DNA from 2 places in the Flintibacter sp. P01028 genome. Region 2 is predicted to be linked to the other one. Evidence: predicted binding sites of a transcription regulator. Region 2 holds the regulator's gene; the other holds the start of a gene.
The links. Region 2 encodes LexA, which represses DNA repair genes until DNA is damaged. Its sites were predicted from a motif close to CNAACANNTGTTNG; they were not measured.

Region 1 (4,212 bases), on a different contig from region 2:
TTTCCTGCGGCATATCGACCGCTGCCGGCTGCTGGTCCATGTGGTGGACGTGTCGGGCAGCGAGGGCCGGGACCCAGTGGCCGACTTTGAGGCCATCAATGAGGAGCTGGCCCAATACTCCCCCGAACTGGCTGGGCGGAAGATGCTGGTGGTGGCCAACAAGGTGGATATCATGGAGGACCCCGCCCTGCTGGACAAGCTGCGGGCCCATGTGGAGGGAAAGGGACTGGAGCTCTTTGAGATGTCCGCCGCCGCCCACCAGGGCACCCAGGAGCTGATAAAGCGATGCGCCCAGGAGCTGGCCCAGCTGCCTCCCGTGGTGGTGTACGAGCCCACCTATGTGGAGCGGCCCCCGGAGGTGGATACCGAGGGAGAGGTCAATATCCAGGAGTTTGACGGCACCTGGGTGGTGGACGCCCCCTGGCTCCAGCGGCTTATCGCCAACGTCAATTTCTCCGACTATGAGAGCCGCAACTGGTTCGACCAGAAGCTGCGCCAGTCCGGTCTGTTCGACAAGCTGGAGGAGATGGGCATCAAGGACGGGGATATCGTGTCCATGTACGACCTGGAGTTCGAATACCAAAGGTAATTTTATCTATAAAAACACCGTTCCATAATTTCGGAACGGTGTTTTTCGTATATGGAGGAAATTTTTTCGTACTGTATTTACATAAAGCTTTTGATTTTAGAATCTTATATAAAATTTTGTTGCCCGTTACTATATTTCCTAAAAAATAGTAGAAGATCCGTTATTCCTGAAATTCCGACTAGTTGTTTTTTGAAGGGCTTTTGGTATATTACGGTATAACTTTATGCACACAGTAAAGTAGTGTAAACCAAGACGTAGTAAGTCTATTGGTAAAATCCAGCTTTGCCGTCAACTAACAGAATAAAAAAATATACAGGCAACAATATAGACGATTACGAGGCCGCCAGCAAGAAAACCGATATTTGTATTCGTACGGTTAAGCAAATGTTTAGCAATACATTTGGCTACCCAAAGAGGGCAAAAATAGAGTGAACAGTCCATACAGGAATAGTTGGGTAATGAATTTAGGAGGGCTATCAAAAGACTAGGACGGACCTGCATCTATTTCTATAAGTTTGTTGATAGAGGAAGTATCTGTACTTAAAAATGGGGGGTAGGTCTATTTATATAAGACATACACTATTTTACTGCTATTACTGCCGAATATGTGTCAGAAGGAAATTTGGTCCCTTGCGTATGTTAGATATGGTATGAAACGATTTATATTGCTGTCTTCCCATTATCCAAAGGTCATGACAAAGTTACGCGCCTTCTTTCTTCTACCTTTTTCCTTCTACCTTACATCCAGGAATAAAAACGGCTACACCATAGGAGAGGGAACAGTGAAATGGTAAAATGTATACCAGTGAAGCCGAGTTAGCGTAGATTGACAACAGGAAATGCCCCCAAGATCCCTCCACGGTATCCGCGGGGGGATTTTTATGCCCATAAGCAATTAGATATGGTCATACTGCCCAATGATGATAGAGGGCTTTCCTATATGAGAGGGCGGCGAGATATATTTTTGCATAAAACGCTAGAGAAATCGTTTCAAATATAAACAATTTTTACAAGTCAAATGGATTGATATGAAAAGAAACAAAAGTTAGGATTTGATTAAGTAAATGATATATAGGGATGTCTTTTCTCAAACTCATTTTCAAAGATTAAGGATGTTCCAAAATAAAGCAGTTTGAATGAGGGAATGTCATGATTAAGCTACTGGTTATTGCAGATGATTTTACTGGGGCTTTGGACACAGGAATACAATTTAAGGCTAAAGGGACCTTGGTTCGAGTATATACCCCCCAAAACCAGAATATTTTTGCTGGGCTGGAACAGGGAGTCCAAGTGCTTATTATTGTTGCTGAGACTCGGCATATGCCTCCAGCAGAGGCTGGAGAGATCGTGGCAAAGATCGTGAGTCAGGCCCAGCAGGCCTCTGTCTCCTGTATCTATAAAAAGATAGATTCCGCATTGAGGGGCAATATAGGCAGTGAACTTTCTGCTATGCGGGCTGCGGCCCATGGTAAACAGCTCCATTTTATTCCGGCCTTTCCTAAAATGAATCGAGTAACAGTAAATGGCATCCACTATATTGGGCAGGTCCCAGTGGCAGACAGCGTGTTCGGTTCTGACCCTTTTGAGCCAGTCAGGCACTCAAATATCCAGAACATAATTGGGGAGCAAAGTAATATACCAACATATTTAGTCGCTGCGGGAGAAGACATACCCGATAAAGAAGGTATTTTGATTTATGATGCAGTCACCGACGAGGACCTTCTTCAAATCGCTCAAAGATTGAATGACTGCCATCAGCTGAAACTGCTGGCGGGTTGTGCCGGATTAGCCGCGGTATTGCCAAAATTGCTAAATCTGACACAGTATGACTGTAGACGACCCGCTATGAATCCACGCCTCATCACCGTGTGTGGTAGCATCAATCCCATCACTATAGAGCAGTTGGACACTGCGGAAAAGAATGGCATGCATCGTATCCGATTGACACCACAACAGAAATTGGATCCCACCTGGTTGGAGAGTGAGGATGGAGAGTGTGTTCTTGCTCAATGGCTGAACAAGCTCCAACATAGTACAGCCGCTATAATCGATTGTGGAGGACCGGAGGAAGCTGAGGAGACCCGCAGCTATGCGCTGACTAGGGATATGAATATAGAAGCGACAAGAAGCGCTATTGCCCAGTCTATGGGAAGACTATTAGAGCGGATGCTCGAAGGCGGTTTGGAAGCGACACTGATGCTGACTGGTGGTGACACACTGTTGGCATTTATGAGGGAAATTAATCAAGACAGTTTGATTCCAGTGTGTGAACTGGTGCCTGGGGTGGTTCTTTCCCGAACAGAGTACAATGGGAAACGAATCGATCTAATTTCAAAATCCGGAGGATTTGGTTCAGCGGAATTGCTGACTGATCTAGCCAAAATAATTGCCCACAGTGGCGAGGAGGAATTAGTATGCTGAAAGAATACAATTTGAAAATGCCCCACGCAGTATATGGTGGAGAGAATGCCATCGGGAACATCACTGCTATTATTCAAAACTGTAGAGCAAAACGGGTAGCTATGTTTACAGATAAAGGCATCGAAGGCTGCGGCTTGTTCGCCTTACCTGAGGAAGCTGTGAAGGCATCTGGTGCCGACTACTATGTGCTGGATGATCTTCCCGCAGAACCTTCCTATAAAGCAGTTCAAAAGTTAGTTGACCAATTCAAGGCATCCGGTGCAGACCTAATTGTCGCTTGCGGTGGCGGATCGGTAATGGACGCAGCAAAACTCGCTAGCGTATTAGTAACAGACCAGTATGGTGTAAAGGAGCTGCTGGACAAGCCTGGTCAGGCACAGAAGTGTGTCCCTATCATTCTTATCCCTACGACTGCTGGAACGGGGGCAGAGGTTACCCCAAATGCTATCGTGGCCGTACCAGAAAAGAACTTGAAGGTGGGTATAGTTAACGAAAATATGATTGCAGACTATGTGATCTTGGATGCCAGAATGATCAAAAATTTGCCCAGGAAAATTGCGGCGGCTACTGGGGTAGATGCCTTAGCCCATTGTATCGAGTGCTTTACTAGCAACAAAGCGAACCCTTTCAGTGATTTGTATGCCCTAGAAGGTCTGGATTTAATCTTGAATAATATCATGGATGCTTGTAACGATCCGGAGGCCATGGAGGCCAAAAACCGGATGCAGATCGCCGCTTATTATGGGGGATTAGCCATCACGGCCTCTGGTACTACAGCGGTTCATGCACTGAGCTATCCATTGGGCGGCAAGTACCATATTGCCCATGGCGTTTCTAACGCAATCCTGCTGGCCCCTGTCATGCGATTCAATGAGCCTGAGTGCCGAGAAAGATTTGCTGTCGCTTATGACCGCTGTGTCCATGGAGAGAAGACCTGTGTGACTGTGGAAGAAAAGAGCGCGTACATGCTGGCCTGGATGGAGAAGATCGTCAAGGATTTGGACATTCCAACCAGTCTAAAAGAGTTTGGCGTTCCGGCGGAAGACCTAGACGGCTTAGTAGAGGCTGGGATGCAGGTCCAGAGACTACTGGTCAACAATATGCGACAGGTTACTCCTGAGGATGCCAGGGCATTGTATCTTGAAATACTTTAATTTAGAGGAAGAAGGAAGCAAAAATGATGCAGATTGAGTTAAAAGGCA
Region 2 (4,212 bases):
TGGGAAATCGTATGCTGGCAAAGGGCGTTGTTCTGGAGAGCAAGCGGACCACAGGCGGCGCCTCCGCTCCCTCCGCCGCCTTCCTGCGGCTACAAGATGTGTCCAAGGACTTGGCCGACCTTATCAGCCGCAGCCGGGGCCGTTCCAACAAGGATCTGTCCAAGCTGGCCGATCAGCTTCGGCAAATCATGGACAAGTGGGAATAGAGAGGCGTTTGAGCCGCCGCGAGCAGCGCGGATGGACCGGAGCGAAGGTTCGCTCCTGCTGGCAGCGGCGCCCTTCCCCAACTATGACAGTAAGAACGGAGAGTTTTTATGGAGATCGACCGCAGAGAACTGAAAAGGCAGGCTAGGGAGGCCATTCGGGGCTCCCGTCCTTCCTTCTGGGTGGTCACCTTGGTATATCTGCTGATGACCACTGGTGTTTCCACACTGGCCGGCCTGCTTGTTCCGGCCCCGGACACAGGAAACATCAGTCTGCCGGCTTTGTTCCTTTCCATCCTCCTCTCCCTGTACTCCACGGTAGTTGGCTTTGGCTTTACGCTATGGTCCATGTGGACCTCCCGGAAGCTGTCTCCCGGACTGGGCGCCCTAGCCGATGGCTTCTCCGTGGCCCTGCTGGTTATCATGACCTCCATTCTGATCTTTCTCCACACGCTGGCCTGGTCCCTGCTGTGCATCCCCGTCGTCTGGCTGGTCCTAATTCCGGTTCTTCTCTCCCCAGGCCTCTCCTTCCTTGTGATCCCCGTTCTAATTGCCGGCATCATGATTTTCTCTTATTGGGTCTCTCTGCGCTACGCCCTGGCCTACTATTTGCTGGCCGACCACCCTGACTACGGGGCCTTCGCCGCGGTCCGCCGCAGTGTGGAGCTGACGCGGGGCTGGAAGTGGGAGATGTTCAAGCTGGCCTTTTCCTTCATCGGCTGGGAACTGCTTGACCTGCTTCTCTACTCACTGGCACTACTTCTGGTTCTGGTCCAGGGCGGTTTCTTCCAGTCTCTTTCCCTGGAGCACTACGGGGATGCCTACATGGTCTATCAGATTATCCTCTCCTATCCCCGCTCCGCCCTTCTTCTCCTGCTAGCCTCCATCCCGGTAAAGCTGTGGCTCTATCCCTATCGCTCCGTGACCATGGCCGGCTTCTACGACGCCCGGCTGCGCCTCCAGCGGGAGGGTTTTGTGGAGATGCCCCCTCTCTGAACATCCAAAGCTACCCGCCAGGACCTCTAGGTCCTGGCGTTTTTTTAGAGGCTTCCTTATTTTTGGAACATTCGTTTGACATTCGTACAAATGTATGATAAAATACATCTAAATTTTAGTGTGTAATTTTCTGTCCGTCTGCCGAAAGGAGCCCTTGCCATGGCCAAACTGACCGCCAAGCAGCAGCAGATCTATGACTATATCCTCTCCTTTACCAATCAGCACGGCTATCCCCCTTCGGTCCGGGAGATTGGCGCGGCGGTGGGACTGAAATCCCCCTCCACCGTCCACTTCCACATGAAGGGGCTGGAGGAGGCCGGTGTCATCGTCAAGGCAGAGGGCAAGACCCGCGCCATCTCCCTGCCGGGGGCATCCATGGGCCCGGTGGCAGAGGAGGAGGACCCCCACGCCAACCAAATACCCATCCTTGGCAATGTAGCCGCCGGCACCCCTATCCTGGCCCAAGAGTGTATTGAGGACTACCTCACCTTCGACACTGCCGGTCTGTCCGGGGAGCACTTCGCCCTCACGGTCCGGGGCGAGTCCATGCTGAACGCCGGGATTCTGCCCGGTGACCTGGTGGTGGTCCACCGCCAGCAGGAGGCCCGGAATGGTGAGATCGTAGTGGCCCTTTTTGAGGATGAGGCCACCGTCAAAACCCTTCATAGAAAAGACGGCTGCACCTGGCTTCTTCCCCAAAACCCTGATTACCCGCCTATCGACGGCACCAAAGCCGAGATAGTTGGCAAGGTGGTGGCGGTAGTCCGTCGGTACTAATTTTGTCCCCCTGCGGCCGGTCATGCTCCCCATGGCCGGCTTTTTTCGTTGACAATCCCAGGTCCTGTCCAGTATACTGAACAGGCAAACAGAGGGAGGCGAGAAGGGTCGTGACCAAGAAGGAGCTTCTGGACCGCTGCGCCCGTGACGGGGCGGAGCGGGTGCTGCTGGCCCGTGTGCTGGACAAGCTGGAACTGGCTCAGGACCGGGGCATCCCAGCCCATACCCCCTTTCTCTCGCCGGGTGAACAGGCCTCTGTCACCGATTTACTCAACGCCTGGGGGCAGCCCCGCCATATCTTTTGGGGTGGCTTTCCCGGCGCAGAGCGGGCCCTGTGCGCCTTCCTCCCCGACTGGCAGGATGAGAACGACCTCCTGTTGGACCCAGAGGGACCGCTGGCCGCATTGGAGGCCGCCTTCCCTCCCGGTTCCGAGTTAAGCCACCGGGATATTCTGGGCTCCCTTATGGGCCTGGGGTTGACGAGGGAAAAGCTGGGGGACATCTTGCTCCCTGGCGACAGGACCTGTCAGGTGATCCTGCTCCGGGAGGTACTGCCCATTCTCCTCTCCCAGTGGGAGTCCGCCGGGCGTTGGCGGTTAAAGCTCCGGGAAATTCCTCTGGCTTCCCTTTCCCCTGGAGAGGCGAAGGTAAGGCTCATCCGGGACACAGTCGCCACCCCTCGCCTGGACGCGGTGCTTGCCGCCGGTTTTTCCCTGTCCCGCTCCAAAGCCATGGCCTATATCTCCGCCGGCAAGGCGGCCGTCAACCACCGGGAGTGTCTCAAAGGGGACAAGCTGGTGGATGTGGGAGACATTCTCACCTGCCGCGGACTGGGCAAGTGCGTGGTCCGGGAGATCCCCGGCCAGTCCAAAAAGGGACGGACCATGCTGGTATTGGAGAGATATATTTAAGCCGCCGGATAGGAGGGCACAGCTATGGCACACTATGAATATGAATTTGAGGTTCTGGCCCTCTCCGCCGGAGGGTACAGCCTGTTCGGCGGCGTCGGCATCCGGACTGAGGGCCACCAGGAAGTCATTCGAAGCCGGGCCGCCGCCGGCTGGCGTTATGTGGGCTATCTGCCCAGCGTTCAGCGGGCCTCTGGACATATTGAGACCATCGAGCTGGTATTTGAACGCGAGATAGAACAGGAATAAGGGAGGGAAAGGCATGGAGCAGAAGAAGATCGACCGCATCAATGAGCTGGCCCGGAAGGCCAAGTCTCCCGCCGGCCTCACCCCAGAGGAGGAGGCTGAACGGGCCCTGCTGCGACAGGAGTATATCGCCGCCTGTAAGTCCAATCTGATGGCCCATCTGGACAATACCCTCATTCAACATCCTGACGGCACCCGGACCCGGCTGCGGAAGAAGTGATCCGCTCTAGCCGGAGCAGGGGTTCATTGACAATCTCCCCGGCATCTGGGATAATACTCTCGATCCTTTTATGTCCCGCCAGGCGCTTATCCTATCTTTTTAAGGAGGCCCCCCATGGCTCATATTAAATTTTCTACCGACTCTGCTTCCGATATTCCCGCCGCTCTGCGGGAGGAGTGGAACATCCAGGTCCTCCCTTTTCCCATCGCGATGGGCGACAGGGAGTATATGGACGGCTTTGACTTCACTCCCGACGAGTTCTTTCAGATGCTGCTGGACAGCCCTCAGATCCCGACCCACGCCCAGTTGAACCCCTATCTCTTCACTGAATGCTTTGAGAAGGCGTGGAAAGAGGGCTATACCGATCTGATCCACACCTCTATCAACTCCAAGGGTTCAGCCACCTATGGCAACGCCATACAGGCCCGGGACGAGTTCTATGAGGACCACCCCGATGCCCAGGACACCTTCCATATCCATATCATCGACTCCAAAAACTACACCATGGGCTACGGCTGGGCGGTGGTGCAGGGGGCCAAGATGGCTGCTGCCGGCGCCCAGGCGGGAGAAATCGTGGATTTTATCCAGGATTGGGTGGATCATGTCCGGGTGATCTTCGCCCCTCTTGACCTGCGGTTTGCCAAAAAATCCGGCCGGATCTCCGCCGCGGCAGCCTTCATGGGCGAAGCCCTGGGGTTAAAGCCCATTATGACCTTCGCCAACGGCGAGTCCAAGATACTGTCCAAGGCGCGGGGGGAGAAAAACGCGATTTCCGCTGTTGTGGAGCTGTGCAAACAGGAGCGGAGCGCTAACAGCCCCTATCTGGTCGTCCATGGCAATAACCTGGAGCAGGCTGGCAAAC

Region 1: ACEVJK_RS03320 (four-carbon acid sugar kinase family protein) is a predicted target of LexA. The motif match lies at 1,625-1,638, and genes of this name have one in related genera.

Annotation. Positions count from the first base shown of each region.
Region 1 covers NZ_JBHEVC010000001.1:674,576-678,787, reverse strand. Annotated here, with positions in the region: gene obgE (GTPase ObgE) at 1-589, shown strand, start outside; gene ACEVJK_RS03320 (four-carbon acid sugar kinase family protein) at 1,739-3,010, shown strand; gene ACEVJK_RS03315 (iron-containing alcohol dehydrogenase) at 3,004-4,164, shown strand; gene dapA (4-hydroxy-tetrahydrodipicolinate synthase) at 4,188-4,212, shown strand, end outside.
Region 2 covers NZ_JBHEVC010000005.1:36,867-41,078, forward strand. Annotated here, with positions in the region: gene ACEVJK_RS09480 (MBL fold metallo-hydrolase RNA specificity domain-containing protein) at 1-206, shown strand, start outside; gene ACEVJK_RS09485 (DUF975 family protein) at 315-1,199, shown strand; gene lexA (transcriptional repressor LexA) at 1,359-1,976, shown strand; gene ACEVJK_RS09495 (RNA-binding protein) at 2,087-2,887, shown strand; gene ACEVJK_RS09500 (DUF4177 domain-containing protein) at 2,912-3,133, shown strand; gene ACEVJK_RS09505 (DUF896 domain-containing protein) at 3,147-3,350, shown strand; gene ACEVJK_RS09510 (DegV family protein) at 3,465-4,212, shown strand, end outside.